DNA from 3 places in the Citricoccus sp. K5 genome. Region 3 is predicted to be linked to each of the others. Evidence: riboswitches for the same ligand, from Rfam matches in the RefSeq annotation. Region 3 holds a riboswitch; each other region holds the start of a gene.
The links. Region 3 has a riboswitch for thiamine pyrophosphate ahead of BOSE125_RS12780 (bifunctional hydroxymethylpyrimidine kinase/phosphomethylpyrimidine kinase). Riboswitches for the same ligand answer to the same signal wherever they lie in the genome.

Region 1: linked by a shared signal. The riboswitch ahead of BOSE125_RS11655 (ECF transporter S component) and the one ahead of BOSE125_RS12780 (bifunctional hydroxymethylpyrimidine kinase/phosphomethylpyrimidine kinase) in region 3 are both predicted to bind thiamine pyrophosphate.
Region 2: linked by a shared signal. The riboswitch ahead of thiM (hydroxyethylthiazole kinase) and the one ahead of BOSE125_RS12780 (bifunctional hydroxymethylpyrimidine kinase/phosphomethylpyrimidine kinase) in region 3 are both predicted to bind thiamine pyrophosphate.

Annotation. Positions count from the first base shown of each region.
Region 1 covers NZ_LR732817.1:2,602,935-2,613,179, reverse strand. The annotation lists gene BOSE125_RS11690 (Na+/H+ antiporter subunit A) at 1-2,594, shown strand, start outside; gene BOSE125_RS11685 (Na(+)/H(+) antiporter subunit C) at 2,591-3,283, shown strand; gene BOSE125_RS11680 (Na+/H+ antiporter subunit D) at 3,283-5,109, shown strand; gene BOSE125_RS11675 (Na+/H+ antiporter subunit E) at 5,106-5,702, shown strand; gene BOSE125_RS11670 (monovalent cation/H+ antiporter complex subunit F) at 5,699-5,986, shown strand; gene mnhG (monovalent cation/H(+) antiporter subunit G) at 6,048-6,419, shown strand; gene BOSE125_RS11660 (DUF4235 domain-containing protein) at 6,519-6,830, opposite strand; TPP riboswitch at 6,902-7,005, shown strand; gene BOSE125_RS11655 (ECF transporter S component) at 7,102-7,821, shown strand; gene BOSE125_RS11650 (ABC transporter ATP-binding protein) at 7,825-9,363, shown strand; gene BOSE125_RS11645 (energy-coupling factor transporter transmembrane protein EcfT) at 9,366-10,172, shown strand.
Region 2 covers NZ_LR732817.1:3,458,642-3,468,886, forward strand. The annotation lists gene BOSE125_RS15545 (dihydroorotase family protein) at 2-1,489, shown strand; gene BOSE125_RS15550 (GntR family transcriptional regulator) at 1,619-2,338, opposite strand; gene BOSE125_RS15555 (oxaloacetate decarboxylase) at 2,534-3,394, shown strand; gene BOSE125_RS15560 (C-terminal binding protein) at 3,442-4,428, shown strand; gene BOSE125_RS15565 (tripartite tricarboxylate transporter substrate binding protein) at 4,494-5,489, shown strand; gene BOSE125_RS15570 (DUF4287 domain-containing protein) at 5,561-5,851, opposite strand; gene thiE (thiamine phosphate synthase) at 5,898-6,605, opposite strand; gene thiM (hydroxyethylthiazole kinase) at 6,602-7,540, opposite strand; TPP riboswitch at 7,534-7,627, opposite strand; gene BOSE125_RS15585 (Fic family protein) at 7,907-9,046, shown strand; gene BOSE125_RS15590 (DUF2075 domain-containing protein) at 9,174-10,245, opposite strand, start outside.
Region 3 covers NZ_LR732817.1:2,845,009-2,855,253, forward strand. The annotation lists gene thiM (hydroxyethylthiazole kinase) at 1-112, opposite strand, end outside; gene BOSE125_RS12775 (MFS transporter) at 109-1,527, opposite strand; gene BOSE125_RS12780 (bifunctional hydroxymethylpyrimidine kinase/phosphomethylpyrimidine kinase) at 1,524-3,194, opposite strand; TPP riboswitch at 3,227-3,320, opposite strand; gene BOSE125_RS12785 (hypothetical protein) at 3,753-5,183, shown strand; gene BOSE125_RS12790 (DEAD/DEAH box helicase) at 5,468-8,575, opposite strand; gene BOSE125_RS12795 (SDR family NAD(P)-dependent oxidoreductase) at 8,714-9,613, opposite strand; gene BOSE125_RS18120 (FAD-binding protein) at 9,610-10,245, opposite strand, start outside; gene BOSE125_RS18125 (FAD-dependent oxidoreductase) at 10,205-10,245, opposite strand, start outside.

The DNA of each region.
Region 1 (10,245 bases), 240 kb from region 3:
TGGCCCGCGGTCAGGACCTGATGGCCGGTCCCTACGGCGGCGCATTCATGGAGTGGGCCATCGTGCTCGTCCTCGTGGGTGCCCTCTCCAAGTCCGCGCAGGCTCCCTTCCACTTCTGGCTCCCGGCAGCCATGGCCGCCCCGACCCCGGTCTCCGCCTACCTCCACGCCGCCGCCATGGTCAAGGCCGGCGTCTACCTCGTCGCCCGCCTCGCCCCGGCGTTCGCGGAGTCCGGCTGGTGGCAGGCGCTCGTGCTGGGCGTCGGTCTCTGGACCATGATCGTCGGCGGCTGGCGGGCCCTGCGCCAGACGGACATCAAGCTGGTCCTGGCCTACGGAACCGTGTCCCAGCTCGGCTTCCTCATGGTCGCCAACGGGCTCGGCAACCAGGACGCCGCCATGGCAGGCCTGGCCATGCTGGTGGCCCACGCCCTGTTCAAGGCGCCCTTGTTCATGGTCGTCGGCATCATCGACCACGAGGCAGGCACACGTGATCTCGCCAAGCTCTCCGGGATCGGCCGGAACCACCCCTGGCTGACCGCCACCGCCGTCATCTGCGCCGCCTCCATGGCCGGCATCCCGCCGCTCTTCGGCTTCGTCGCCAAGGAGTCCGTCCTCGAGGCACTCCTGCACTGGGCCGAGGCCGGTTCCGGCGGCGGACTCTGGGCCGACGTCTGGGCCTGGACACCGCTCGTGGTCGTCGCGCTCGGCTCAGTCCTGACGGTGGCCTACTCGGCCCGCTTCGTGTGGGGTGCGTTCGCCACCAAGAAGCTCCGCACGGACGGTGAGCTGAAGACCGTCACGGACACGCGCTTCCACGGCCCCGTCACGTTCGGCGCCCTCGGCCCGTCCGCACTGCTGGCCCTGGCGTGCGTGGTCGGCGCCTTCATCCCCACCGTCATGGACGCCCTCCCGGTGGCCTTCGGCGGATCGATGGCGGCACTCGAACCCGGTGCCGAGCCCGCCTACCTGGCCCTGTGGCACGGCTTCACGCCGATCCTGGCCATCTCCGTGGGCATCGTCCTGCTCGGCCTTGCCCTCTACGCCGTCAAGGACGGCGTGGCCCGCTTCCAGGAGGCCGTGCCGTCCTGGGTGGACGCGCAGCGCCTCTACCGCGCCACGCTGCGGGGACTGGATGACGTGGCCGTCTGGGTCACCGGCCGCACCCAGCGCGGTTCCCTGAGCTTCTACCTCTTCATCATCCTGGCGGTCGCCTTCATCGCACCCCTGCTGGCGCTGCTGTTCCCCCACGAGCACGACGGCGGCGCGGGCATGGCCGTGTCCATCTTCAGTTCCGCGAAGTGGACGTGGGGCGATTCCGTCGCCCAGATCCTCGTCGGGGCGGCCATCATCACCGGCGCCATCGCCGCGATCCGGGCCCGAAAGCGGTTCATGGCGGTGCTGCTCGTCTCCGTGTGCGGCTACGGGCTGGCAGCCATCTTCGCTCTGCAGGGTGCCCCGGACCTGGCCCTGACGCAGCTGCTGGTGGAGTCCATCGTCCTGGTGGCCATGGTGCTCGGCCTGCGCGTGCTGCCCGCCGGCTGGTACACGCGGGACCGCACCAATATCCGCTGGGCCCACGCAGTGCTCGGCATCCTGTTCGGCCTGGTCATGATCTGGGTGGCGATCACCGTCATGGCCTCCCGGACCGCCGACCCCATCTCCCTGGAGATGCCGCAACTGGCCTATGAGGATGGCGGCGGAGCCAACATCGTCAACGTGCTGCTCGTGGACATCCGCGCCTGGGACACCTTCGGCGAGCTCACCGTGCTGGCCGCGGCCGCCACCGGGGTGGCCTCGCTGGTCTTCATCCAGCACCGGGACCGCCGCACCGGCGACCTGGACAAGGTGGCCTCCGGCTCGGTGGGCCGCTACAGCCCCAAGGGACCCGCTGAGTCCCGGCAGTTGGCCGCCCTGCGCAAGTTCGCCATCGTGGACGAGGACCAGTGGCTCGTTGCCGGGCGCACCGTGGCCCCGGAGCGACGTTCCATTATCTTCGAGGTGGTCACCCGGCTCGTGTTCCACGTGATCATCCTGCTTTCCATCTATCTCCTGCTGGCCGGCCACAACACGCCGGGCGGCGGGTTCGCCGGCGGACTGATCGCCGGCCTCGCCCTGACCATCCGCTACCTGGCCGGCGGCCGCTACGAGCTCGAACAGGCGATGCCCATCCCCGCCGGTGTCCTGCTGGGCTCGGGGCTCGCCCTGGCTGCCGTCACCGGCATGGTTCCGCTGTTCTTCGGCGGCCAGGTTTTCCAATCGGCCATCATCGACTTCACCCTGCCGGTGCTGGGGCATGTCAAGTTCGTCACGGCCACGATCTTCGACATCGGTGTCTATCTCGTGGTGGTCGGCCTGGTCATCGACGTCCTACGTTCCCTCGGCTCGGAGGTGGACCGCCGCCACGAGGTAGAGACCACGGCCCTCGTGGAGGCTGAGAAGCGTCGCCGTGAGGCCCGTGCCGGCCTCGCAGCAGCCACCTCCGACACCGCCTCGACCTCCGCCTCCGGCTCACCGGCTGGCACGACCACCACGTCCACCACCGGGTCCACCGGTGCTGCGGGGACCACGGGAACCGGGACGGTGACGCCATGAGCGTGAATATTGTGCTGCTGCTGGTCATGGGCGTGATGTACGCCGTGAGCATCTACCTGCTGCTGGAGCGGACCCTGACCCGCGTGCTGCTGGGCATGATCCTGATCACCAACGCCACGAACCTGCTGATCCTCACCATGGCCGGTGCCCCCGGCCAGGCCCCGCTCGTGGAGGACGGCGTGGACCCCAGCGCCTACACGGATCCGTTGCCCCAGGCCATGACCCTGACCTCGATCGTCATCTCTTTCGCCATTACGGCCTTCATGCTCGGCATGATCTACCGGTCCTGGAAGCTGGGCCGGCGGGACGAGGTCCTGGTGGACGCCGAGGACGTCAAGGTCGCCGAGCAGTCCTCCTTCGACGCGGAGGAGGATGCGGAGCTGCTGGAGGAGCCGTCGGAGTTCCTCGAGGAGAACGAGGACCCGAACGCGGACTACGAGCACGCCACGGCCATCAACCCCTCCACTGGTGCCCTGGCGGTCCGCCACCGTGCCGACGGCACGGTGAAGGTGAAGACGGACGCCAACCGGCACCGGCCGGGTGGCGGCCGCCCATCGCGGCACGAACCGGAGGAGGGCGAACACCCCGTCGGATCGCTCGGCCACGACGACCACCTCCCGGATGAAGACGAACGCTCCGGCAGCCCCCGGTCCCGACCACGGGGCCGCGAACCGAAGGACGGTGAGTGATGGACCTGGACATCGTCTCCCTCGCACCCCTCGCGGTCCTGCTGCCGATCCTCGGCGCAGCCCTGGCCTTCGTGTTGGTCCGCCGCCCCAAGGCGCAGATCGCCACCACCGTCACCACCATCACCCTGACACTGCTCCTCGAGTGCCTCCTGCTGGCCGCCACGTGGGACACGGGTGCCGTGGCCGTCTTCCTCGGCGGCTGGGAGGCCCCGTGGGGCATCACGATGGTGGTGGACCGGTTCTCGGCCCTGATGCTGGTGGTGTCCTCGGCGATCGTGCTAGCGGTGCTGATCTACGCCTCCGCGCAGGGCATCACGGACCAGGACCAGGGCGGTCCGGTCTCGATCTTCCACCCCACGTTCCTGATCCTGGTGGCGGGCGTGTCCAACGCCTTCCTCGCCGGTGACCTCTTCAACCTCTACGTCGGGTTCGAGATCCTCTTGACAGCTTCATATGTGCTGCTGACCCTGGGAGGCACCGGACCGCGTATCCGAGCGGGTGTGACCTACGTGGTGGTCTCGGTGATCTCCTCGGTGCTCTTCCTGATCGCCATCGCCATGATCTACGGCGCCACGGGCACCATCAACATGGCCGACGTGGCCGTCAAGATCGCGGAACTGGATCCGGACGTCCAGATGGTGCTGCACGTGATGCTGCTCGTCGGCTTCGGCATCAAGGCCGCCGTGTTCCCGCTGTCCTTCTGGCTGCCCGACTCCTACCCGACGGCCCCTGCCCCCGTGACCGCCGTGTTCGCGGGCTTGCTCACCAAGGTCGGCGTCTACGCGATCATCCGGACCGAAACGCTGCTGTTCCCGGGAGACCGGGTGAACTCGCTGCTGCTCTGGGTGGCCCTGCTGACGATGATCGTCGGCATCCTCGGCGCCCTCGCTCAGAACGACATCAAGCGTGTCCTGTCCTTCACGCTCGTCTCCCACATCGGCTTCATGATCTTCGGCGTGGCCATGGCCAGTGTGCTCGGGCTGGGGGCCACGGTGTTCTACGTGGTGCACCACATCACGGTGCAGACCGGTCTGTTCCTCGTCACCGGACTGATCGAGCAGCGGGCCGGGTCCGCCAACATCGACCGTCTCGGCGGGATGGCGAAGATCTCACCGCTGATCGCGATCCTGTTCTTCATCCCGGCCATGAACCTGGGCGGCATCCCGCCGTTCTCCGGCTTCCTCGCCAAGATCGGACTGATCCAGGCAGGCGTGGGCGCGGATCACGGCATGGCGTGGGCGCTTGTGGCCGCCTCGGTGGTGACCTCGCTGTTGACGCTGCTGGTGATGGTCCGCGTGTGGACCCGCTCGTTCTGGCGCCGGGTGGAGGACGTCGAGCACCCGCCGGCCAAACTGGTCCTGGCGTTGGAGGAGACGGAGGCCCGGCGCGCCGGCCGGAGCGCCAGGGCTGTCGCGGTCGAGACGCAGACCAAGACCGCAACGCACGCCGGTACCAAGGTCCTGACTAAGACCCAGACCAAGACCCAGATCAAGACCCCGACCAAGATCGCCAAGGGACCGGCCCGCGGCATGGTCTATCCGACGATCGGGCTCGTGGCCTTCGGCCTGGCCTTCACCGTGTTCGCCGGACCGCTCTACGCGTTCTCTGACCGGGCCGCCACGGACATGCTCCTGCGCACGCCCTATATCGAGGCCGTCCTCGGCCCGGAGGCCGCCGCCCAGGCGGAGCGGGACCTGGGTGGACTGGAGGAACGGGGCATCCATGTCCCGGACCAGGACAACAGCGGACCGGGCGTGCTGGATTCCATCCCCGGGGATTCCGAGGGGCATGATGTCGGCGACAGCACGGAAGGGGGGCAGCCATGAGCACCGGCCCGGACGACCAGGACGGTGGCCGCTCCTTCTGGAGCCAATGGCCGATCCTCCTGGGGCTGACCCTCACGTGGGGCGCCCTCTGGGAGGACTTCTCGCCGGGGGTGCTACTGGCCGGCGTCGTGTTCTCGATGCTGACGTTGAGCTTCTACCGGCTGCCACGGGTGAACTTCTCGGACCGCTTCAACCTCTGGTATGCCCTGGTCTTCACGTTCCGGTTCCTCTGGCACGTGGTGACCGCCTCCATCTCGGTGGCCTGGGACGCTATCACGCAGGGGCCCAAGATCGTCAACTCCGTGGTGGCGGTCCCGCTGCGCAGCCACGATGACCTGATCGTCACGCTCACGGGCCATGCGTTAGCCTTGGTGCCCGGCTCCCTGGTCATCGACGTGGACCGGCCCAGCTCGACCCTGTACCTGCACTGCCTGAACGTGGACAATGCGGAGGCGGTCGAGGGCTTCCGGGCCGAGGCCCTGAGCACCGAGGCCGCGATCATCCGGGCCATCGGCACCAAGGCGGACCTGGCCCTGGTGCGGGAGGACGAGGCGCGTCGCGCCGACGCCACGGCGGGGAGGAGGCTCGGATGACGATGCTGGAAGGGGCAGGGATCATCTGCCTGATCCTGCTGGGCGTGGGTGCCCTGGCGGCGATCTACCGGATCGTCCGCGGGCCCTCGATCCTGGATCGGGCCATCGCCACGGACGTGCTGTTGATCGTCATCTCGTCCGCGCTGTGCGTGGAGATGGCCGTCAACCACCACACGGACAACATCGTGTTCGTGGTGGTGGCCTCCGTGATCGGATTCGTGGGATCGGTGACGCTGTCCCGGTTCGTGGCCGAGGCCAGGAAGGAGCCCAGTGAACGTGCCTGACCTGGACTGGATCCAGATCTCCGACGGCATCGCCGCCGTGCTGTTGGTCCTCGGTGCCCTGATGTCCACCGTGGCCGGGATCGGCCTGTTCCGGTTCCCGGACCAGCTCTCCCGCATGCACGCCGGCACGAAGCCCCAGGTGCTCGGGCTGCTGCTAATGCTGATGGCCCTGGCCTTCGCCTGGCGGGCGTGGGTGTGGGTGCCGATACTGGTGCTGGCGTGGGTGCTGCAGATGCTCACCGCGCCGGTCTCCGCCCACCTCGTGGGCCGGGCGGGCTACCGCACCAAGCACCTCAAGCCGGAATTCCACTACGTGGACGAACTCGCGGACGTGGTCGCCCGTCAGGACGACGCGGGCAAGCCGGCCGCCACGGCCCACGACCAGCGGACCGTCCCGAAGGACGACCCGACGGACCAGCAGGGCCGCGACTGAACCCGCCCCGCTGGGCCGGCTGAGTCCGGGCGTCTCTCGCTTGGCGCGACCGTCGCCGCCGGTGAGCTGAACCGGTCCGAGTCCGGCCGGCGTCGGACCTCAGACCTCGGCGGTCCCGGCCTTGGACTTCGAGCGGGACTGGATGGCCTTCACGGCGGAATTCGCGCCGCGCTTGGACGAGACGCGGATGATCGCGGAGATGCCCGCGGAGATGGTGGCGAAGGTGATGGCGCTCCACATGTTGGCCTCGGTGTCGTCCAGGTCCTTCGGAGCGTCATGGCCGGTGATCTTCCTCCAGGCGAACTCCACGACCTTGGTGCCGATGATGCCACCGCCGATGGTGATTCCGGTGGCGATGAGCTTTTCCACGAGGGTGTTCACGGGTTCCTCCAGGACGTTGACGGTGGTCATTGCGCGTTCAGGGTCAGCCTAACGGGTCACCGGGCCGGACGCGCCCCGGGTGGACTATGATGGACGGACACTGTGAACGACAGGGGAGCACCTTCGGGTGCTGAGAGTGCGCTCAGCGCAGACCCTCGAACCTGCTCCGGCTAGCACCGGCGAAGGAAGTCGAGTTCTCTGATGGAACGTCAGGAACCGTCCGGCAGCATCCGCGTGCGGGTGTCCGTGGCGTACCGTTCCGTTCCGTCCCCCTCCTTGTATCCCTGAGGAGGAACACCACATGGTCTCCATGAAGACCGGCAACACCCCGCACCACCCCGGCACCACCCCCGAGCCCGACGCCGGCCACGCGCCGTCCACAGGCACCGGAACCACCACCACCGGCGCCGGGCGGGCGTCCCGCAACGCCCCGAACCGGCGCTCCTGGCGGGTGGTGGACATCGTCGTGGCCGCCGTCATCGCGGTGGCCTCCGGCGTCATCTTCTGGGCCTGGAACCTGGCCTATGCCGGACTGAGCCCCGCCTTCGCGGCCTTCCCGCCGTCCTCCGCCCTGGTGGCCGGGATGTGGCTCTTCCCGGCCGTGCTCGGCGGGCTCATCATCCGCAGGCCCGGTGCCGCGCTGTTCACCGAACTGGTCGCAGCGACCGTCTCCGCGTTGCTCGGCTCCCAGTTCGGCCTGACCGTGCTCGCCTCCGGCGTGATCCAGGGCCTCGGCGCCGAACTGATCCTGCTGGCCTTCCTCTACCGCCGCTTCACCCTGCCGGTAGCCCTGCTCGCCGGCCTGCTCACGGGCCTCTTCGGCGGCATCAATGACGCGTTCATCTTCAACTGGTTCCCCGAGTACACCCTGGATTGGAAGCTGATCTACGTGGGACTGGTGGGCGTGTCCGGGGTGGTGATCGCCGGCCTGCTGTCCTGGCTGGCCACGCGCGGGCTCGCGGCCACGGGCGCCCTGTCCGCCCTGGCCTCCCGCCGTGCCCACCAGGAGCCGGTGGCCTGAGCGGTGCCGGGAGCACGCATCACCGCGGCGGGCTGGGGCTGGCGCCACGCCGGCCGGCCGGTGCCCGCCGTCGCGGATCTGGACCTAGAGGTGCCGGCGGGGCAGAAGGTCCTGCTGGCCGGGCCCTCCGGTGCCGGCAAGTCCACCCTGCTCTACGCCCTCGCCGGGGTGCTGGACCCCGCCGACGAGTCCGAGGAGACCGGATCCCTGCGGGTGGACGGCACCGTGTCCCGCCAGCTGCGCGGCCACGCCGGTCTGGTCCAGCAGGACCCCGAGACCCAGGTGATCCTGTCCCGCGTCGGCGATGATGCCGCGTTCGGCGCCGAGAACCTGCAGGTGCCCAGGGACCAGATCTGGGACCGTGTCCGGGACGCCCTGGACGCCGTGGGGCTGGGCGAGGATCAGGGGATCTCCCTGGCCCGGGACACCTCGCGACTCTCCGGCGGGCAGAAACAACGCCTCGCCCTGGCCGGGATCCTGGCGATGCGCCCGCCGTTGATCCTGTTGGACGAGCCGACCGCCAACCTGGATCCGGCCGGGGTGCTGGAGGTCCGCGACGCCGTGCTCGCCGTCGTCGAGCGGACTGGGGCGACTCTGCTCGTGGTCGAGCACCGGTTGGCGATCTGGGCCGACCACGTGGACCGCATGCTCGTCCTGGAACCCGGCGGCGGCATCAGTCACGACGGTTCCCCGGGCGAACTCCTGGCCCCGGGCCGCGTCCGGGACGAGCTGGCCGCGGCGGGCGTCTGGGTGCCCGGCCGCGTTCCGACAGTGACGGAGACCCGCCCGACGCCGGCACCCCCCGGTGCGCTGTTGACCGCGCGCGGTCTGGCCGTCTCGAAGGAGCCGGTGACACCGGGATGGCGTCGGCGCTTCGGCCCCACCCCGACGCCGGTCCAGGCGGACCTGGACCTGGAGCTGGGGGCCGGCGAAGCCGTCGTCGTGACCGGGGCCAACGGCAGCGGGAAGTCCACGCTGCTGCTGACCCTGGCCGGCCTGATCCCCTCCCACGCTGGCACGCTGACGGCGGGCGCCGCGCTCAAGGGGGAGCGGGCCGGCCACCTGCCGGACGACCCGCACCGGTGGAAAGCCGCTGACCTGGTCAGCCGGATCGGCACCGTCTTCCAGGAGCCCGAGCACCAGTTCGTCGCCACCACCGTGCGGGAAGAATTGCTGTTCGGGCCCCGCCATGCCCGCGACCCCGAGAGCGGGCGGCGGCTGTTCACCGACGTGGAGGCAGCCCAACGGGCGGACGGGCTGTTGGCAGCGCTGAACCTGGAATCGCTGGCAGAGGTCAACCCGTTCACGCTCTCCGGCGGGGAGAAGAGGCGGCTGTCCGTGGCCACGGTACTGGCGGCCGGGCCCGAGGTGGTGTTCCTCGACGAGCCGACCTTCGGCCAGGACGCCAACACGTGGGCCGTGCTCACGGGCTTGCTGCGCGGATTGGTGGCCGAGGGCCGCTCGGTGCTGGCCGTGACCCACGACGCCGACTTCGCCGCGGCGCTCGACGCCCGGACGATCGAGCTGGAGGTGGCCGCGTGACGGTGCCCGTCGCCGCCCTCTCCGCTCCGTCCCGCCCGGCGGCCGGCTCGGTTTTCGAGCGTGCCAACCCGCTGGCCAAGCTCGCGGCACTGCTGCCGGTGACGGCGGTGCTGGTGGCGACGATGGACTGGGTGTCCTCCGGGATCGTGCTGGTGGCCGCCGTGGCCCTCTTGCCGTGGTCCGGGATCCGGGTCGGCGCGTTCTTCCGCCGGGCCTGGGTGCTGGTGGCGGCCGCGCTGGTGTCCGCGTGGGGCACCGCCCTGGTCGGCGAGGACTCCGGACCCCTGCTGTTCGAGGCGGGGCCGGTGAGCATCTCCGAGGGCTCAGTCCTGGCCGGGCTGGCCACCGGGCTGCGCATCCTCGCGGTGGCGCTGCCCGGCGTGATGGTCTTCATCACCACCGACCCCACGGACCTGGCCGACGCCCTGTCCCAGCGGCTGCGGCTGCCCGCCCGCTTCGTCCTCGGATCCCTCGCGGCCTTCCGGCTGCTGGGCGTGCTGACGGAGGAATGGCGGACCCTCGGCCAGGCCCGGCGGGCCCGCGGCGTCGGAACGGGAGGCAATCCACTCCGCCGGCTGGGCTCCTGGCTCGGTCAGGTCTTCGGGCTCATGGTGCAGGCCATCCGCCGGGCCACCAAGCTTGCCATCACGATGGAGGCCCGGGGCTTCGGAACCGGCGACCGCACCTGGGCGCGGCAGTCCCGGTTCGGCGCGGTGGACGCCTGGGTGGTTCTGGGAGGCCTCGGGCTGTCCGCGCTCGCCGTAGGCCTGTCCGTGGCCACCGGGGCCTTCAACCTCGTGTGGGCGTGACACGGCGCGCTGTGTGGGACTGCTCCTAAGATCCTGGACTCTCCTGGTGCCGTCAGAAGCGCCCTGAACCACG
Region 2 (10,245 bases), 610 kb from region 3:
CATGTCCAACTACGATCTGCTGATCAAGAACGCCACCGTGGTGCGCCCGGGCGAGCTCGCCCCCGAGCTGCTGGATGTCGCCGTCAAGGACGGCAAGTTCGCCGCCATCGCCGCTGACATCGACGCCTCCGAGGCCACCAAGGTGGTGGATGGCACCGGCAAGCACCTCTTCCCGGGCGTCGTGGACGTCCATCAGCACTGGGGCATCTACAACCCGCTCGAGGAGGATGCCGAGACCGAGAGCCGCGCCAGCGCCCAGGGCGGGGTGACCAGCGGCATCACCTACGTGCGCACCGGTGCCTACTACCTGAACAAGTCCGGCCCCTACAAGGACATCTATCCCGAGGTCCTGGAGGCCACCCGGGGCCGGGCCTACATCGACTACGGCTATCACGTGGCACCGATCCTCAAGGACCACATCAACGAGATCCCCGACCTGCTGGACATGGGCGTGGCCTCGTTCAAGATCTTCATGTTCTACGGCATCCACGGACTGCACGGCCGCTCCACGGACCAGAGCAAGTTCCTGATGATCCCGGAGGACGAGTCCTACGACTACGCCCACTTCGAGTTCGTGATGCGCGGTATCGAGAAGGCCCGCCAGGACCCGCGCTACGCGGACATCAAGGACCAGATCTCCCTGTCCCTGCACTGTGAGACCGCCGAGATCATGCGCGCCTACACCAAGTTGGTGGAGGAGGACGGCACCCTGACCGGGCTGGAGGCCTACAGCGCCTCGCGCCCGCCGCACTCGGAGGGCCTGGCCATCACCATCGCCTCCTACCTGGCGCATGAGACGGAGCTGCCCAACATCAACCTGTTGCACCTGACGAGCCGTAAGGCCATTGAAGCGGCCATGATGATGCAGCAGACCTTCCCGCACATCAACTTCCGCCGCGAGGTGACCGTGGGCCACCTGCTCGCGGACTGCCACACCGCGAACATGGGCGGCAAGGTCAACCCGCCGCTGCGCCCCCGCGAGGACGTGGAGGCCCTCTGGGACCACCTGCTGGCCGGGAACTTCTCCTGGGTCACCTCGGACCATGCCTGCTGCAAGGACGAGACCAAGTTCGGTGACCCGCGCGAGGACGTCTTCGTGGCCAAGTCCGGCTTCGGCGGCGCCGAGTACCTGCTGGCCGGGATGATCTCCGAGGGTCGCAAGCGCGGTCTGTCATACAACAAGATCGCGGAACTGGTCTCCAAGAACCCCGCCGAGCGTTACGGCCTCAACAGCAAGGGCGATCTGCAGGTCGGCTTCGACGCGGACTTCTGCCTGGTCGACGATCAGACGAACTACGTGGTCCGGGCGGAAGACTCCCTGTCCACGCAGGAGTACACGCCCTTCGAAGGGTTCGAGCTGACCGCCAAGATCACGGACACCTACCTGCGGGGGAACACGGTGTTCCAGGACGGTGCCGTGGTCGGGACTCCGCAGGGGCAGTACCTGGACCGGACCGGCCGCACATCGGAGGTGCTGACCGAGGCGTAGGAGCAGGGAGCGCCCTGCAGGAAGCCGCCTGGGCCTGTCTCGTCGAGACGGGCCCAGGCGGCTTCTCGCTTCGGAGAGGCCATGACAGCGGACCTCTGTCCCGACCCTTGGTGCAGACGGCACGTGAACTTAAGCGGTACTGGTGAGGTACCCGCCGAGCTTCTCGCGCAGACGGGTCCGCTTGCTGAGGTTGCGCTGCTTTTCACGGTCGGCCAGGGCGCGGACGTAGGTCTGCCCCGCCTGATCGATGTGCTGGGTCAGGACCTGGGCCACCCCCGGAGCATCGGCGGCTCGGACGAGGTCCACGATCTGCGCGTGTTCGCGCATGGACACGGCCACGGCGTCGCTTTTCCACGTGGAGAGATGGGCCCGGAGTGCTGAGACCTGGGTGGAGATCGCACCGTACGCCTCGGCCAGGTAGCGGTTCCCGCCGACCTCGAAGGCCACGGCATGGAACCGGGCATCGAGCCGGTTGTACGCCGCACGGTCCTCCCGGGAGATGGCCGATTCCATCTCAGCCATGACTTCCGTCAGGGCGGCCCCTGCGTGTGGTGCCGACGTTCGCAGGGCGTCTTCCATGGCCCATGATTCCAGCCGGAAGCGAAAGCCGCATAATTCAAGCACCTGTTCGGGCGAGGGATCGAAGACGAAGGTGCCGGACTTGGGGACGATCTCTACGATTCCCTCGTTCTGCAACGCTTTCAGGGCTTCGCGCACGGGTGTCCTGCTGACGGAGAAGACCTCTGCCAGGGCATCCTCGGACAACGGTTCACCGAGTTCGAAGGCACCGTCCGTGATGGATGCGCGGAGCGATGCAACGATCCCGTAGGCCATGGATGAGGTTCTCACTGAACGGGGCCTCCTCTGTCGCCATCATGCTATCCGGCCCAACACTTGTATCCAAGTTGACGTTCATCTAGTATCCAAGTTCAACGTGAGGTGCATCACGTCGGCGACTCTCTCGATCCGCCGGGCCACAACCCTGCAGACCGTCGAAGTCCCGCGCGCCCCGCAACCGTCAGAGAACCAAGGACACGGAGAATCATGAACGCGGCTGCATCATTGAGAACACTGCTCGAGCCGGGTCGGCCCCTCGTGCACGCCCCAGGGGCCTTCGATTCGCTCACCGCCCGACTGGTCGAACAGGCGGGATTCCCGGCCGTGTATCTCACCGGCTTCGGGGCCACGGCGTCGAGACTCGGTCAGCCGGACATCGGCTTGCTCACCGCGACCGAGATGACGGAGCATGCCAGGAACATGGTCCGGGCCGTCTCCATTCCCGTCATCGCCGATGCTGACAACGGGTACGGTGGCCCGTCCAACATTCACCGCACGGTTCTCGAATACCAGCAAGCGGGCGTCGCCGCGATCCACCTCGAGGACCAGGTCTCTCCCAAGCGCTGCGGGCAGATGGCCGGCATCAGCCTGGTGGACGCGGAGGACTCGGCTCGTCGGGTCAAAGCTGCCGTGGCGGCCCGCGGCTCTGACGACCTCGTGGTGATTGCCCGGACCGACGCTCTGGCCGCCACCTCCCGGGAGGATGCCGTCGAGCGGATCCACCGCTACCGCGATGCTGGGGCAGACCTGCTCTTCGTGGACGGGGTCAAGACCATCCGCGACGTGGAGTTCATCGCCCGATCCGTGGACGGACCGACCGTGGTCTCCATTGTGGACGGCACCGAGGCGGCGAGCCTGGCTGGCAGTGACCTGGAAGAGCTGGGATTCCGGATGGTCCTGTACCCCTTGACCGCCCTGTTCTCCGCCACCTCCGCAGTGCAGCAGAGCCTGCACTCCCTCCGCGAGAACCAGACCGTACCGGCCAGCGCGATGGACTACGCCCAGTACTCGGAGATCGTCGGCCTGCCGTTCCATCAGCATCTCGATGAGACCTTCGGCCAGCTCTGACTCCGCGGCCACGGCACTCCCCCCAACTCCCACGACCTGAGGTATCCATGTACAAGATCGTCATCACCGACTACGAGTTCACAGACCTGTCCCCGGAACGGTCCGTCTTCGACGGACAGGACGTCATGGTCGACGCCGGCCCCTTCGCTGACGAGGCCGCGTTGCGGAAGGCCTGCCGTGACGCGGACGCCATCGTCAACCAGTACGTCCAGCTGGATGCCGCCTTTATCACCACCCTGGAACGCTGCCGCGTGATTGCCCGGTACGGAATCGGCGTCAACACCATCGACATCGAGGCCGCCACCGCCGCCGGCATCATGGTCGCCAACGTCCCCGACGGTTCCCTGGATGATGTGTCCGACCACGCGGCAGCCATGATCCTCTCCCTCTCCCGCGGACTGGGTATCTACGATCGCGCGCTGCGGCGAGGTCAGTGGGACTATGCCCAGGCCAAGCCGCTGCACCGGCTCCGCGGGGCCACCTTGGGGCTGCTGGGCTTCGGCAACATCCCCCGGCGTCTGGCTGCGAAGATGCAGATCTTCGGCATGAGGGTGATCGCACACGATCCGTTCGTGGACCCGGACGTCGCGTTGCGGGAGCATGACACCACGCTGGTGACGCCCGAAGAGCTCTTCGCGGCAGCGGACGTGGTCTCGATCCACCTCCCGCTCACCACCGAGACGGTCAACCTGGTGGATTCCCGGTTGCTGGGCCTGATGAAGACCACGGCGCTGTTGCTCAACACTTCCCGCGGCGGAATCGTCCAGGAAGAGGACCTGGCGGCGGCCCTGGCAGGAGGCCGGCTGGGAGGGGCCGGACTGGACGTCTTCAGCGCGGAACCGCTCGGTCATCAGTCCCCGTTCACCGAACTCGAGAACACGGTCCTGACGCCCCACGCGGCGTGGTACTCGGAAGAGTCCGAACAGGAGATCCGCACCAAGACCGCCCAGAACGTCCTCGACGCCCTGTTCCAGGGCCAACCCACGTATTTGGTGAACCGCACCGTGGTCCCGCGCGCCGCCGTCGGGACCTGAACCACTCATTGGTAGACCCGCCCACCCCCCCTTATTCGCTGCACCCCTCAGAACCAAGGAGAATCATGTCTCTGCACCTGAAGACCAGAACCCTGTCCCTGGCGGCTCTCGCCCTTGCCGGCACCATGGTGCTGAGCGCCTGTGCCGACAACGCCGGGAGCAAGACCGCTGACGCGGAGGACTTTCCCACTACGGACATCCGCCTCGTGGTGCCGTGGCAGCCAGGCGGCCAGGGAGACCTCACCGCCCGCACCCTGGCCCCGCTGCTGGAGGATGAGCTGGGGGTGTCCGTGATCGTGGAGAACCGGCCCGGGGCCAACGGGTCGATCGGCTACACCTGGCTGGCCGAGCAGGAGCCGAACGGCTACAACCTGTCCATGATGGGCGTGGAGGTGGCGACGCTCCAGTTCATGGACTACGACGTCAGCCCGGATGACTTCGTCCCGATCGGTCAGGCCATCGAGGGCCCGGGTGCCATCGCCGTACCGGCGGGCAGTCCCTACGAGTCCCTCTCAGAGCTCATCGAGGATGCCAAGGCCAACCCAGGGAAGCTGACCTATTCCTCCCCCGGGGTCGGATCCGTGTGGGATTCCCCGGCACGGGGCCTGCAGGACCTGGCGGGAATCGAGTTGACCAGCGTGCCGTATGACGGGTCCGCCCCCTCCATCGCCGCGGCTGCCGCTGGTGACGTGACTTTCTCGATCGATGCGATGGGCAGCCAGAAGGCCCAGGTGGACGGCGGGGAGATGCGCTACTTGGCCATGCTCTCCGAGGAACGCCACCCGGACTACCCGGACGTGCCGACCGCCCAGGAGGAGGGCGTTGACCTGCAGAACGCCTCATGGGCCGGCATCATGGCGCCGGCCGGCACCCCGGACGAGGTGGTCAAGGCCCTCTCCGACGCGATGGGTACGGCCGTCGAGGATCCCGGCTACATCAAGGTCATCGAGGACGGCAACCAGATTCCGACCTTCCGTGACTACGAGGAGACCGCCGCCCTGATTCAGAGCGAGGCCGACCGGTACGGGCCGTGGATCGAGATGGCCCAGCAGGGCCAGTGACCTCTCGCCCCCGCCCCGGGCCTCGGGGTGGGGGCTTCGGACGCTGAGACGCAGCTGAAAGCGACCGCCGGTCAGGCGGGCTTGGTGGCCTTGCCGTCGAGCCAGAGCACGTCCGACTCGTCGCTGTGGCTGCCCGTGGTCCCCACGTGCTTGGCGTCGATCTGGGGGCCCCTCTTGATGACGTGGACCAGGGCCATGCCGTGTCCGCGGCCGAGTCCGTAGTCGGCCTTGAGCCAGTCGAGGATGACGCCGGCCTTGACCGAGGCGTCGTCATAGCCGCGGCTCTGCGCGATCTCGATCAGTTGGCGCGGGGTGAGACCGGTCTTCTCCTCGATGGTGTCGAGGTAGGCCTGGAAGGACATGGAAGCTCCTGGGGTCGGGTGTCCGCTGTGTGGTCGTCACCAGTGTCTACCGCGCCGGAGCCGACCGCCAGGCCTGGGCCAACTCGGCCGCAGCTCGCTGCGGGTCCTCCGCGGCACAGACCCAAGACACGACGGCGGCCCCCGCCAGTCCCGCGTTCCGCAGGCCTGGGAGATCGTCTGGGACCACCCCGCCAATCGCGACGGCGGGCAGTGCGGTGGTGGCGGCGAGATGCTCGATGCGCTCCGCGCCGATGGGAGCAGGCGCGTCCGCTTTGGAGAAGGTGGTGCGCAGGGCGCCGATGCCCACGTAGGTGACGTCGGCGATGCTGGCCTCGGTGGCCGCGAGCTGGTCCGGGGTGGCGGCGCTGATGCCGAGGATCGCCTCCGGGCCGATGAGCCGGCGAACGTCCGCCACGTCCAGGTCCGACTGGCCCACGTGCACCCCGTGGACGCGGGCCCCGCGGTGGCGGGCGGCGAGGTAGACGTCCACGCGGTCGTTGACCAGCAGGGTCACGTGTACGGGGAGCGCTGCGGACAGGGTCTCGAGCAGTTCGATCTGCTGCCGGGCCGGGGTGGTCTTCTCCCTCAGTTGAACGGTGGTGACACCACCGCCGACGGCGGCCACGACCGTCTCGACGAGTGTGCGGCCCGCGCCCTGGGCTTGTGCCGAGTCGGTGACGAGGTAGACGGAGAGATCGGGGGGCGGGGTGATTGGTGTCGTGGTGCTGGCGTTCGCGGTGGTGGTCAGGCTCATGCGGTCCTCCCTGTGGTCGAGTTGAGGGCTGGGGTTGCTGCTGCAGCAGGCTCAACGGTGATTCGTGCCCGGGCGGTGACGTCCTCGGGGGTGAGGGCGTCGAGTTCGTCGAGGAAGGCGGGGATGAAGGATCCCGGCCGGTGGGTCTGTTCGGCGGCCAGTTCGGCGGCGATGGCGTAGATCGTGCAGGCCGTGACAGTGGTGGCGAGTGGATCGGTGCTGGTCTCAGCCGCTGAATCGGGTGAGATGGTGCGTGCGGTGGAGCCTGTGGCGACGAAGGCCGCAACCACCGCCCCGAGGAGGCAGCCGGCTCCGGTGATGCGCGTCAGCAGGGGGTGGCCGTTGGCGATGCGGACGATGCTGTGGCCGTTGGTGATGAGGTCGGTCTCCCCGGAGACAGCGACGACCGCGCCGGTGGTGCGGGCCAGCTGCAGGGCGCTGTCCCGGGCGGCCTCGGTGGTGTCGGAGGAGTCAACACCGCGACCGCCGGTGCCTTCTCCGGCGAGGGCCCGGATCTCGGAGGCATTGCCGCGGATTACAGTGGGGGAGAGGTCTAGCAGACGATGTGCGAGGGCGGTGCGGACAGGCAGGGCACCCACGGCGACGGGGTCGAGCACCCAGGGGGTGCCGGCGTCGTGCGCTGTTTCTGCTGCCTCGAGCATGGCCTCTCGTTGCTCGGAGTGTGGGGTGCCGAGGTTGATGAGCACGGCAGAGGCGGCGCGGGCGAACGAGCCGGCCTCGCCGGGGATGTCCGTCATGGCGGGCGTCGCGCCGAGGGCGAGCAGGCCATTGGCGACGAAGTTGACGGTGACCGGATTGGTCAGGCACTGGACCAACGGCTGGGTCTCCCGGAGCCGGGGGAGTAGCTGGTGGGTGTGTTTGACCAGGTCAGTGGGGTCAGGAAGAGCGGGTGCAGAAAAATGAGTGCGCGGCATAGGCGCGACATCCCTTCGCTAGTACGAACTAGATCAGGTTCGACGGGTGTTCTCTCAGCCCCTCGCGGGGCACCCCGTGTCACGTGGTGTGTGGCCACAGTAACGCACAGCCCCCAGGCGCCGGACGATATGTCGTGTCGTCGGGCACCCGGGGGCTGCGGTTGATCGAGCGGGCGATGTTGCGTGGGCCGGCCGATGTAGGTCGACTCGGGTCTCGTGGACTTCTCTTCGCAGTCGCGGGTTAATTTCTCGACGAACCGTGATTAATTACTGGGTAGCCCCGTGTAACTCGAAAACCCCGAAAGTAAGAGACATTGTGGTAGTTGACCTTAAATACGGCGACCCATCGCGGTAAAGTCTGAGCACATGTCGCTACACATTCCTGAGTTTCCTTTCGACTCTTCGCTGACGATGGCCGTCTTCGATCTCGAACGATTGCGTGGTGACTTGGCCATGACGGATACGGACCCGGAGCTTCTAGGACAGATACACCAGGTGCTGCAACTGGTCACCAGCATGACGAGCGCCCGCATCGAAGGAAACCGCACCACGGTTCTGGATGTCGTGACCGAGAAGGAGCAATCGGACGGCTTCCAGTATTCGGACTCCGTGCAGGAGATCATCAATTTGGAGAAGGCCTCGGAGTTCATCGACGAGCACGTCGAGCCGGGAGTGCCACTGACCCAGATGTTCATACGCGAGCTGCACCGAATCGCCGTCGAGGGGCTCGAAACCGAGGGGGATCGCACCCCCGGTTCCTACCGCACCATGCCGGTGGCCATCTCGGGTGCTAAGCACGTTCCTCCCGGCCCGGACCTGATCCCCCTGCTGATGGGCGAGCTCGCCGACTTCATCAACGCCGAACGGCCTGGAAACCTGGACCTAGTGGCGACGGCCGTCTCCCATCATCGGTTCCTGTGGATCCACCCGTTCGGGAATGGTAATGGTCGGGTGGCACGGTTGCTCACCTATGCAGTGCTGGTCCAGCAGGGATTCACCCAGACAACCAGCTTCCGCGCTTTGAACCCGACTGCGGTTTTCGGTGCCGACCGAGAGCGGTACTACGAGCACCTTGCCGATGCGGACACCTATCAGGACATTGGCCTTGTGCGCTGGTGTGAGTATGTGTTGCTCGGACTCCGCGATGACCTGACGCGAGTGAAGTCACTGGGCGAGGCGAGCTTCGTCCGTGCACGTGTGCTATTACCGGCGATTGACCGTCTGCTGCGGTCGGCACAGATTAGCGTGCCAGAGGCAGCGGCCCTGAGTACCGTGGCGGAGCGCGGCATAGTGAAGGCGAGTCACCTTGCGGAGGTGTTTCCCGGCTCTTCATCGACGCGCAGCCAACTGATCCGTGGACTCGTGGACCGAAGACTCCTCGGACGATTGCCGGAATCACCGCGGTCATATCGTTTGAGACTGGATGCCGGTCCGTTGGTGTTGACCGTGATCGGACAACTGGAGGAGTTGGGCTTCGTCCCCGCCATTATGCGCGGGGCCATCTGACTCAGTCGTGGCGACGGGGCGACGGCCAATCGAGGTCGCGAACACGTCAGCCACCAGGATATGTATGCGGGCTCGCTACTGGAGCGCCAAGATGCGTCCGAAGCAGTCCGCGATAGTTTCGAAGTTGTCACGTGTCTCGCAGGGGAACGGTGTCTACCGTCTTGAGCACCACCTTTTCGATCGCCCCGCGGTGTGCTCGGGGCCGATAGGTAATCCGAGGATCAGGGTTCACGAGGTAGTCGGCCCCATGGATAAGCGATGTTCCCATGAACGTCGCTTCGCTAGCTCCGGACAAGATGTCGGGGAAGTAATGCTGAGCCAAGTACTTCCGCAGTGGCTCATCACAGACGTAGAGAAACGTGCCGAGGATGCCTCGGGTCAACAAGACGTTGTAGATGTTGATCACGTACTCCCGGATCTGATCGTCCGTGTACGTGATATCCAACTTCCTGTTGCTCTCCATACCCTTCGTGTCGAAGTAGGACTGCCGGTTGAAGGTGACCCGGCCCGTGGACTCGTCCAATCTCAGGTCGGGGCCGATGATCACCCCCGCGTAATTCAGGTCGTAGCCCTGGATGGTGTGGATAGAACCGACTTCGAGCGGCGACTTTGGCGAACTGACCCAGTCTGTTGCTGTGGAATTCCATCGCAACTCCAGTCCATCGAGCTCGATGTCGAAGGCAGCTTTGTTCTTTTTGCTACGCCACTTCCAGGCAAACCCTGCGAGGAGGCGGGCCAAACCGTTTCGGCTATCCAGCCGCAGAATCTCCTGTCTCATCCGCTTGAGGTCGGTAAACATGCGCAGGTCATACTTCATGATGTCGGGAGCCGAAGGCGCCATGCCGTTGCCGGCCGAGCGCAGCACCTTGCCGAAGAAACCCACATAGTCGTCGCCCGCCCGCACTCGAAGTTGGGACTGGAGCGTGAAAAGTCGAGCAGCTGACGAGGCTTCCTGGATCACCGCCTCGACGCTGTCACGGGGAAGGTCCGCGGGTCTGACAGTTTGATTGGGGTCAAGGATCAGAACCTGGTGTCGGCTCTTTGCGCGGATCCAGTCCAGTTGGGTCTTGGAATGATCATCCCCGCCAAACAGGTCTTCGGTGATCGTCTGGAACTGGATGTTGAGCATGCCGGCGGACTGGTTGGCACGCTGGCTTAGGCGGTGTGCTTCGTCCACCACCAGCAGGTCGTACTCAATA
Region 3 (10,245 bases):
TGATGCAGTGCACCAGCGGCTGGCGCTCCCGCACCGCACGGATCACGGGCGCGACGGCGGCCAGGTCCGGATCGCGCGCGAGGTCCGGTCCCAGCCGGCTCGCCCCGCTCACCGGCCGCCTCCCGTCCCGACAACGCCTGCGGCGACCTCGTCGAGGTCCCCGTCCAGGTCCCGGGGTGCCAGCTTCGGCCCGAGCGCCGCGCCGAGCACGAGCAGCACCCCGCCCAGGACCACGAGCGCCATCACGGAGCCATCCCGTCCGAACCCGGCCTCGAGCGCAGGCAGGTAGAAGGGATAGAGCGCCGGGATGATGAGGGACAGGCTGTACCCGGAGCCGTAGCCGGTGGAGCGGATCTCGGTGGGGAACCGCTCGGAGAGGTACGCCGAGACGGGGCCGTAGGCGGAGACGGTGATGACCTGCAGCACGGCGGCGCACGCGGCCGCGGTGGCGAGGGTCGGCGAATGCACCGCCAGCCACCACACCACCGGGCCGGCGATGGCGGCGGCCAGTCCCCACAGCACGAAGACCCGACGCCGGCCCACGCGGGTGGACAGGTGCCCGGCCAGGGCCATCACCACGGCCTGCGCCACGGAGGCGATGCCCATGACCACGGGGACCGCGGTGGGATCCAGCGCGGAATCGGTGGCCAGCCGGTCGGTCAGCAGCAGCACGGTGGTGTTGGTCAGCAGCCACAGCCCGGTCATCAGCACGAAGACCTGCCAGAAGGCCCGCGCCCACCGGCCGGCGAGCAGCTGGCGCAGCCCCGGCCGACCGGCCGGCTTCGCCTGTCCCGCGGGCACCGTCTCCCCCGCCTGGTCCGCACGCTCGGCCTGTTCAGCCTCTTCCGCCCGCTGCTTGCTGAGGTGGAACACCGGGGCGTCGGTGACCTGCCGGGAGTAGTAGACCAGCATCCCCACGGAGAGCAGCGCGCCGAGCACGAACAGCAGCCGCCAGCCCCAGGCGGCGTAGGCGTCGGGCCCGATCAGCGCGAGCAGCCCGGCCACGGAGAACGCGATGGTGGCCTGCGCCCACGGGGCCATGGACAGAATGAGCCCGCTCATCAGCCCACGGCGGCGCGGGGCGGACCACTCCATGGCCAGCGGGATGGCCGCCGAGTACTCCCCCGCTACGAAGATCCCGCACAAGAAGCGCAGGGCCAGGATCAGCCCGATGGTCCCGGCGCCGAGGATCTCGTGCGTGGGGGTGGCGGCGATGACCAGGGCGCACAGGGCGGTCCCGGCGATCGCGATCCGCGTGGTGCGGGTGCGCCCGAGCCGGTCGGCGATGCGCCCGAACACCACCCCGCCGATCGGCCGCCCCAACATCATCGCGATGACGATCAGCGCCCCGGTGGACACGGCGGCGGCCGGCCCGGCGAGCACGAGCATCGCCGGGGCCAGGGCGGTCAGCGGCAGGAATACGTGGATATTGTCGATCCAGTTGCCCACCACGCCGGCCCGCAGGGCGGCCTTGCCCTCCGGGGGCAGGTGAACGACGGCGGCCGGGGCCGTGGCAGCGGCCGTCACCGGGCGCTCCCGGACAGTGCGGCGGTGGTGTTGCCAGGGCTGGCGCTTCCGGTGCTGCGGGTGGCGCCGGTTGCGGTTCCGGCAACGGCAGCGGCCTCGCCGGGTTCGATCCGTAGGGCCTGGTCGAAGAACTCCAGCTCGTGCCGGCAGGCGGTCAGGTAGGCCCGGGCCGCGGAGGCACGCACGGCCGGGGAGGCCGCGGCCATCTCGGCCTCCAGCTGGGCGAGGGCCTGCTCGGTGGCGGTGACGAAGCCGGGGTCCCGGTAGGTGTCCAGCCAGGCGGCGTAGGGGTGGCCCGCGGGGACGGCGGGCAGGGCGGCGCCGACCTGCGCGTAGAGCCAGAAGCAGGGCAGCACGGCGGCCACACCCACGGTCCGGTCCTCACCGAAGGCGGTGGCCAGCAGGAAGTTCGTGTAGGCACTGGTGACCGGACTCGACGCTGGCGTCAGGGCCGATTCACTGTTGCGGCCGAGCCAGCCGCGGTGCAGCTCGGCCTCTTCGGCCAGGGCTCCGGTGGCTGCCTGGGACCAGTAGACCTGGGCGGCGGGGTCGGTGCTGCGGGCGGAGAGTGCGGCCAGGGCTCGGGCGTAGCCGTTGAGGTACAGCGCGTCCTGGGCCAGGTAGAACGCGAAGGCGTGCTGCGGCAGGGACCCGTCCACCAGGGCGCGGACGAAGTCGGAGTCGGTGATGGCTTCGGTGGTCTCCGCGCCGGCGGCCCAGAGTGCGGCGGTCCACGGGCCGGAGGGTGCGACGGCTGGCGCGGGGTCGACGTCGTCGTTCTTGGTGCCAGCCCGCGGGGCACCCAGGTCTGCGGGTGCCTCGAGGAGGTGGGGGACGGCGTCGGGCGTCAGCCAGGGGGCGGACGATGCGGCCGCCTGCAGCCGGCGGGAGTGGTGGCCGTGGTCCACGGGGCCGTGGCCGGAGCCGACGCGCAGGGCGGCGCCGTGGGTGATGGACTCGTGGAGCCAGTCGGTGGCCCAGGCCAGGGCGGCGGCGGGGGTGTCCCCGAGGCCGAGGCGGGTGGCCAGGGCTGAGGACAGGGAGCAGCCGGTGCCGTGCGTGCTGGTGGTGTCCACGCGGGTGGAGGGCACGGCGATGCGGGTGCCGTCCGGGCCGAGCCAGGTGTTGGTGACGGTCAGGGTGTCCAGGTGCCCGGTCTTCACGACGACGGCCACGCCCGTCTCCGCGGACCAGCGGGCGGCTTGCTCCAGCGCCTCGTCCTCCGTGGTGGCGCGGGGCGAGCCGGCGAGCACGGCGAGCTCGTCGATGTTGGGGGTGACCACGGTGGCGCGGCGGCAGAAGGCGACCATGGCCTGCTCGGCCTCGGGCTGCAGCAGGCGGTCCCCGCTGGTGGCGATCATGACCGGGTCGACGACGAGGATCGGGGGTTGGACGTCGTCCAGCCAGGCGGTGACCGTTGCGATGATGTCCGCGGTGCCGAGCATGCCGGTCTTGACTGCGTCGAGGGTGACGTCGTCGCTGACGGCGCGCAGTTGGGCGGCGAGGAACTCGGCGGGCGGGACGTGTAGGTCCCGCACGCCGTGGGTGTTCTGGGCGACCAGGGCGGTCACGACGCTCATGCCGTAGCCGCCGGCCGCGGTGATGGACTTCAGGTCTGCGGCGGTGCCCGCTCCCCCGGTCGGATCGGTGCCGGCGATGGAGAGCACGCGGGGAACTGGGGATTTCTGGGTGTGGCAAGAAGAAGTCACGTGGACATCCCTTCGCTAGTTCGAACTAGATCAGGTTCCACGGGTTTGATCTCAGCGCCGGTCGGCGCACCCCGTGTCCGCGCCCCAGTATAGACAGGTCCAATTCGGCCCACCCACGGCGGCCATTCTGATACCCAAGCTGCCTGGTGTCCCAAAATCACGAGGTTCGTTTTTACCTTCGGGGTTACATTGGGCCCATCCAGCGGCTGGCCACATCGAAGCTTGAATCGCACCCCAGATCCCGATACAAGACCGCGCGGGGAGTCGGCCACCCATCAAGATCACCATTTGCCATTGGTGATCTTGATTTAGGCAGCTTCGATGGGTTTGAAGCACACAAGGACATTGCCTGCGGGTATCACATTCTCGGCCGTCAGCCGACACTTGCTCGACCACCTGACCTACTCGCAGCTCGACAAGTACGTGTTAGCACGGTCCGTACTCTGCAAGTGGATGGCAGTCTTGAAGCACACGTTGAACCAATATGCAGGTGTAGTTACAGCTAACCTTAGGATCATGAACCAACAGGATGGGAACAGCGAAGACACGGGCCCTTCGGGAGAACGAACCGTTCGAGAGCTCTCACCTGACGAATTTCTTAGTGAACGTCTAATCCGCCTTCTCGAGCTGATGGCCAATAGGCAATCGGAAATCCTTCGCTTGGCATCCTTCATGGATGATCGAGAGACTGAGGTCGACAATGCCGCTCGTCGTGCAAGGGAGCAGATCCAGGATCGACTCGGTAGCTCCATTAACGACGACGGAGTTGATGAGCTGGTAGAAGTCTTCGAATCCTTCAATACCCCAGACCCCACTAGTGATCTCAGCAATGAAGAGCGCGAGGAAGCCTTCATTAAGGCGCTCATCGACATGGAATCCAAGCTGCCGGATGGCCACATGTCAACATATCTAGACAGCGTCATACGCGCCCTACGAACGCCGCCTTCGTCGCACTTCTTACGGTCCTCCCTATTGGTGAGCCTTGTTGGAGAACTGGAAATGGTAGTGAACCAAATCGCCCGCGCAGCAGTAGAACGACAACCGAACACCTTGAAAGGTGGAGATCGGCAGCTTACATGGGCAGAAATCTCTCAGTTTGAATCGATTGACGAAATTAGAGACTCTTTCGTTGATAAGATTATTGACGAAATTTTTCGCGGCTCACTTTCTGACTGGATGGATTTTTTCGCGAAGAAGTTCAAACTTCCTCGAATACTTCGTGCAGAAACATTTGAAGCGCTAGAGGTAGTTCAACGCAGGCATTGCATCGTACATAACGCCGGCCTAGTCTCCGCGGCATATCTCTCCAAGCTCGAAAAGTTCGATGTTACAAAAGCAATTGACGACCCATTAGTTGTTGATACGAAGTATCTTCAGAATGCGGCAGACACATTATTCTCTATCGCATTTAGTTTAGTCTGGTCGATTGGCACAAAGTTATGCGCAAGTGAAGACGTAAAACATGACTTTTTTAGTCATCTTGCCGACCGCACTTATCACCTTCTTCAAGATCGTAGGTACGACCTCTTGAAGCAACTCGGGAAAGACGCACCTATTGACAAACTTAAAGACACAACATCTCTCATATTCAAAGTGAATGTCTGGCTATCTTACAAGTACAGCAATGACTTCGACGTTGTCCGTGAGGAAGTCGTGAAGTTCGACACGTCCGCCAGAAGCCGCGACTTCCAACTGGCCAAAGCGGCCCTACTTGACGACGTAGAGGATGCCAAGATGATCGCGGATTCGATGCTCCGGGACGGCGTTCTTAGCCGCGCCCACTACGTGACCTGGCCACTACTATCCAAGGTGCGCGAATTTGATCGATTAGAGCAAAGTGACGGGGATCTTGACGGAACTGCGGCTGACGCTATTGTAGATACAGTAGGCGCGGACACACCCGTAGCCGAAGTTCCAAGGGAGGACACTGAGAATGAGCACCCCTAACCTTTAAGAAGCATTAGCAGTCCGGGCGACGTGTAGCCCGGTGGCTGACAAATGGAACTGACGGGCCTCCGCAAGATTGTGGGGGTCCGTCAGCATTGAGCCACCCAATAGCTAAGGGTCCTTGATTATTCTCGTCCGTGCACTCGATTCACTTCGTCTGCTGCAGGGCCGTTCAAATGTCGACGGGTCCTCCTCGAACTGTCACGTGTTCGGAGCTTTCGTCACCTTGCTTGGGTAACGCTGGTAGATGAGTGTTGCTCTACCAATTCACCTAATGGCTAGCCTCAGGCGATTGCCCGGGCGTCTTGATAGACATCCACTGGCATGCCCCGATGCAGGTCCCACGTAATCTGCATCGGACGTTCACCTTTCCAAGAGTCAATATCCGCAGTTCCGAGGCAGACAAATGGCATCGTTCCTATCTCGTTGGCGGGTGCCTCGCGAACAAACAGCATCGTGCTCGTGCCATTCGTCAGTTTGGTGGCGTAGCGACGGCCCGTGGCTGACGATGCCCGGGTGTTGTTCTGGCTTTCCCAGTGGAACTGATCGCGGCTAATGGCGTAGTCGCGGTACATCGTGGTGGGCGAGAAGTCGCGCTCTGACTTCTTCAGATTGATGAGCAACGCATCAGTCGCGAACTCCTCGGACCAGGCAACGCCGGAAACGTGAACCGCGTCGGGTGACTTATCGAACGTCCTGATGCCAAGGGCGGGCAGAATCTCTTCACGACGGTAGTGCGCATGGGTCAAGAGTGGAGTGGAACGGCCCAGCGCCGTTTCACTTGGATTCGTCCGAGTGACCGAAAGCGTGTGCTCGAAGATCTCCTCAACTTCATCCACGAACGCCCTCTGGGCGCGGACCCATAGGAAGGCTTCGTCAATGGAGCTGAACCGCCCCTTCTGATAGATCGCCGTGAAGTAGAGCATCTCCGCGAACTGGCGCTCCCGGGCAGTCAGAGATGCGATTTCTACATCGTCACGCATCAATCGCAGATAGGTGTCAGCTCGTTCCCGGTCGTCGACATGAAGAAGCGCAGATGCCCGCAAGACCTGCTTTAACTCCACCTTCGGCAAATCGACTCGCGGCTCTGCCCGATCCGCCTTCATCTTCAGTGTCGCCCACGATCGACCGTTGGCACCGGAGCGGTAGATATCCGACAGGCCTCGACCAGCATCCTCCAGATACTGGTCGAGCCGGTACTCCCACAGTGATCGATCACCAGCGTGCTCACGGATGTCCTGCGCAAGCTGGTTCGCCGTCATGGCGATCTGGCCTTTGACGTTGTTGATGACGACGTCCTTGGCCACGGCATCCAGGACGATTTGGGAGCCGGCAGGAAGGAACGGAAAGTCGTTGCCGATGTCGTCGATCAAGCGCTTCCGTCCGGAGCCAGTGAGGGCGCGGAGCTTCTGATCGAACCTAAACTCCTTGCGCTGCATACCGATGAAGTCCAGAACAGTCAGCACATCCTTGCCGAAAGACCTCCGGAGTCCACGTCCGAGCTGCTGAAGGAAGATGGTCGCGCTCTGGGTGGGACGGAGGAACAGCACAGTGTTCACCTGTGGAATGTCCAAGCCCTCATTGAAGACATCGACGGTAAAGATGCACTTGATGTCTCCACGACGCAGGCCTTCCAGCGCCGCGCGGCGTTCTCCACCCGGCGTCTCGCCAGTGACCACGGCTGAGGAGATATTCGCGAGGTTGAAGCGATCTGCCATGTACTGGGCATGGCGTACCGACACACAGAAACCCAGAGCCTTGATGTCATCCACCGAGGACGACTTATCCACCAGTTGCCGAACGATCAGCCTCGCGCGTGCCTCGTTGCCCGTGTAGAGGTTCTCGAGCTCTGACGCGTCGTACTTCCCGGCCTTCCACGAGACTTCGGAGACGTCAACCTCGTCGGCCACTCCGAAGTAGTGGAACGGGACCAGGATGTCGGTGTCCAGTGCATCCCACAACCGCAGTTCTGAGGCGATTCGATTGCCAAATAGTTCTTTAACGTTGAACCCATTTGAACGCTCCGGTGTCGCGGTCAACCCGAGCAGTTCCAATGGCTTGACGTGGTCCAGAATCCGTCGGTATGTCACGGCGTCGGCATGGTGGAACTCGTCGATAACGACGACATCGAAGTGCTCGGCGCTGATGCGGTCGAGACCCCTCGACGACAACGACTGGACGCTGGCGAAGACGTGGTTCCAGCGCACCGGGCGCTGGCCGTCAACGAACAATTCCCCGAAGGATCCTTCACCCAGGATGTTCCGATAGGTGCGCATCGCTTGCTCGAGGATTTCCTTTCGGTGCGCCACGAAGAGCAGCCGCAGATCTTTCTTGTGCTCCGTGACGAGGTTTCGGTAATCGAGTCCCGCCACTACCGTCTTGCCAGTGCCCGTCGCTGCTACCACGAGGTTCCGATGCCGGTCATGTACCGACCGCTCGGCCTGGAGGTCCTCCAGGATGAGGGCCTGGTGCGGGTACGGACGGACCTCGAGGCCTGACAGGTCGACGGCTTTGCCTTCACTGCTGAATGAACCGTTGCTGATCTCCCGGTCCAGCCGTTCGGCATCCGTGTCCGGGTCATAGGACTCAAAGGCGGAATCCTGCCAGTAACTCTCGAACGTGGCCTCGAACTTCTTCATCAGCTCTGGGGTGGCCACTGACGACAGCCGGACGTTCCATTCCAATCCGTCGAGCAGTGCGGACTTCGACAGGTTCGAAGAACCCACATAGGCCGTACTGAATCCGCTCTCGCGGTGGAACATCCACGCCTTCGCATGGAGCCGGGTCGACCTGGTTTCATAGCTGATGTGGACCTCGCCGCCGAAGTCCCGCACGATCCGATCGAGCGCGCGCCGTTCCGTGGCGCCCACATAAGTGGTGGTGATGACCCGGAAGGGCACCTGACGTAGCTTCAGTTCGGCAAGCTGTTCCTCGAGGATCCTCAAGCCATGCCATTTGACGAAGGCACAGAGCAGATCCACCCGATCGGCGGTGTCGAGCTCTGCCCGCAGTTCTGCACCAAAACTCGGTTCATGCGAGGAGTTGGTCAGAAGGGCGGCCGCAGACAGCGGTGATTCGGGCCGGTGGAACGGTGCGGTCGACGGTTCATCGGGTGCCCGGACTTCCGTGAGAGCGGCAAGATTTCCTTCAGCACGGGGAGCAGACTGTTGGTAGTCCTCGCCGAGTACCGCGATGAGTTTCCGCGCCAGATCGACTCGTTCAGCAGCGCTCTTCTTCGACTCCAGGGCATGTCGGATAACGCCCGACAGATGGGTGACCAAGTGATGTGGTTCCTCCCCATCCTCCACATCGGCCGTTTCGTACGTGATGGCCTCGGAACGGGACAGCCGGCGATCCAGCTCTTCGGTCAGCAGGGATTCATAGATCCCCACAGGAATATCCGAAGGCAAGCCGTTTCTGACCGGATCCACTGGAACGACCTTTCCCCTGCGCAATGTCGAGTATCGGGATGTCGGAACACGTGATATCCCGGATTCTCGAACCGTAACAGGAGCAACGGACGGGATGAGTTACTGCGCCACGTAGCCGCCGTCCCCGGACCACACGACCCCAGTGACGAAGCTGGCGGCATCGGAGGCCAGGAAACAGATGACCTCGGCGACCTCCTCGGGGGCGCCGAGACGGCCGATGGGCTGACGGGCGGTCATCTGGGAGCGCACGGACTCGTCCAGGCCGGCAGTCAGCGGGGTCTCCACGTAGCCCGGGGCCACCGCATTGACGCGGATCCCTGTCTGCGCATAGCCCAACCCGACGGAGCGGACCAGGTTGGCGACCCCGGCCTTCGCGGCCGAATACGGTGCGGAGTTCGCCTGGCCGACCAGCCCAAGGATCGAGGAGACCGCGACGACAGCACCGCTCCCCCGCCGATCCTCGGCAGCTGCCATGTGCCGCAGCGCGTGCTTCATGGACAACGCCACCCCGGTCAGGTCGATGTCCAGCACGGTGCGCCAGTGGTCCACGTCGAGCTCGTGCAAAGGCCCCTTGCGCTCGGCGATTCCCGCATTGGCCACCAGCACGTCCACACTCCCGGACCCACCGGAGCCACCAACTGAGCCGCCGAACTCCGCAGCGGCATCCATCAGCGCTGCCATGGAGTCCTCGTCGGTCACATCGCACCGCACGGACAAGGCCCGGCCGCCAGCAGCCTCGATCTCAGAGACCACCTCCGCGGCCCGCGGATCCACGTCCCCGATCACCACGGCGGCCCCACGGGCGGCCAGCATCCGCGCGGTCGCGGCGCCGATGCCGCCGGCCGCACCGGTCACCACCGCCGTACGCCCCGCGAAGGGCGAGGGGTCCACACCCAGCCCCGCGTCCGAGGTGCTCTGGGAACCCAGCCGGGGGCCGGCGTCGGGCGTCTGTTCAGAAGACGTCCCGGCGCCGGCCCCCAGGGAATCAGCCAGACTCAAACCTGGACCTCCATGGCCCGCTCCAGGGCATCAGCAGAACCGGACTCTGCAGCGAGCTCGGAAATGTCCCGGCCCATCCGGTAGCCGAACACCAACGCCGGGCCGATGTGGGACCCATACCCGGGGTAACCGCCGCCGAACACCGAGACAGCGGCAGCACCCACGGAGTACAGGCCCGGGATGCGCTTGCCGTCCTCGCGGATCACCGCGTGGCGGGAGTCCACATCGATCCCGGCGAAGGACCCGAGGTCTCCCATCCGCACCTTGGCGGCGTAGAACGGGGCGTTGTCGATGGTCGCCAGGTTCGGGTTGGGCTTGTGGTCCATGTCCCCGCGGAAGTGGTTGTACGCGGTGGAGCCCCTGCCGAACTCGGTGTCCTCGCCGGCCTCGGCGTCCCGGTTGAACGTCGCCAGGGTGGCCTTCAGTCCGTCGGCGTCCACGCCGATCTTCCCGGCCAGTTCCTCCACGGTCTCACCCTTGACCAGGTAGTCCGCCGCGTAGAACAGCTGACGCGGGATCGGCGTGGGCTTGGCGAAGCCGATGCCGTACTTGCGCATCAGCTTCTCATCGCCCACGATCCACGCGAACACCTCACGCTCGCCGGACATGTGGTCCAGCATCTGCCGGCCGAA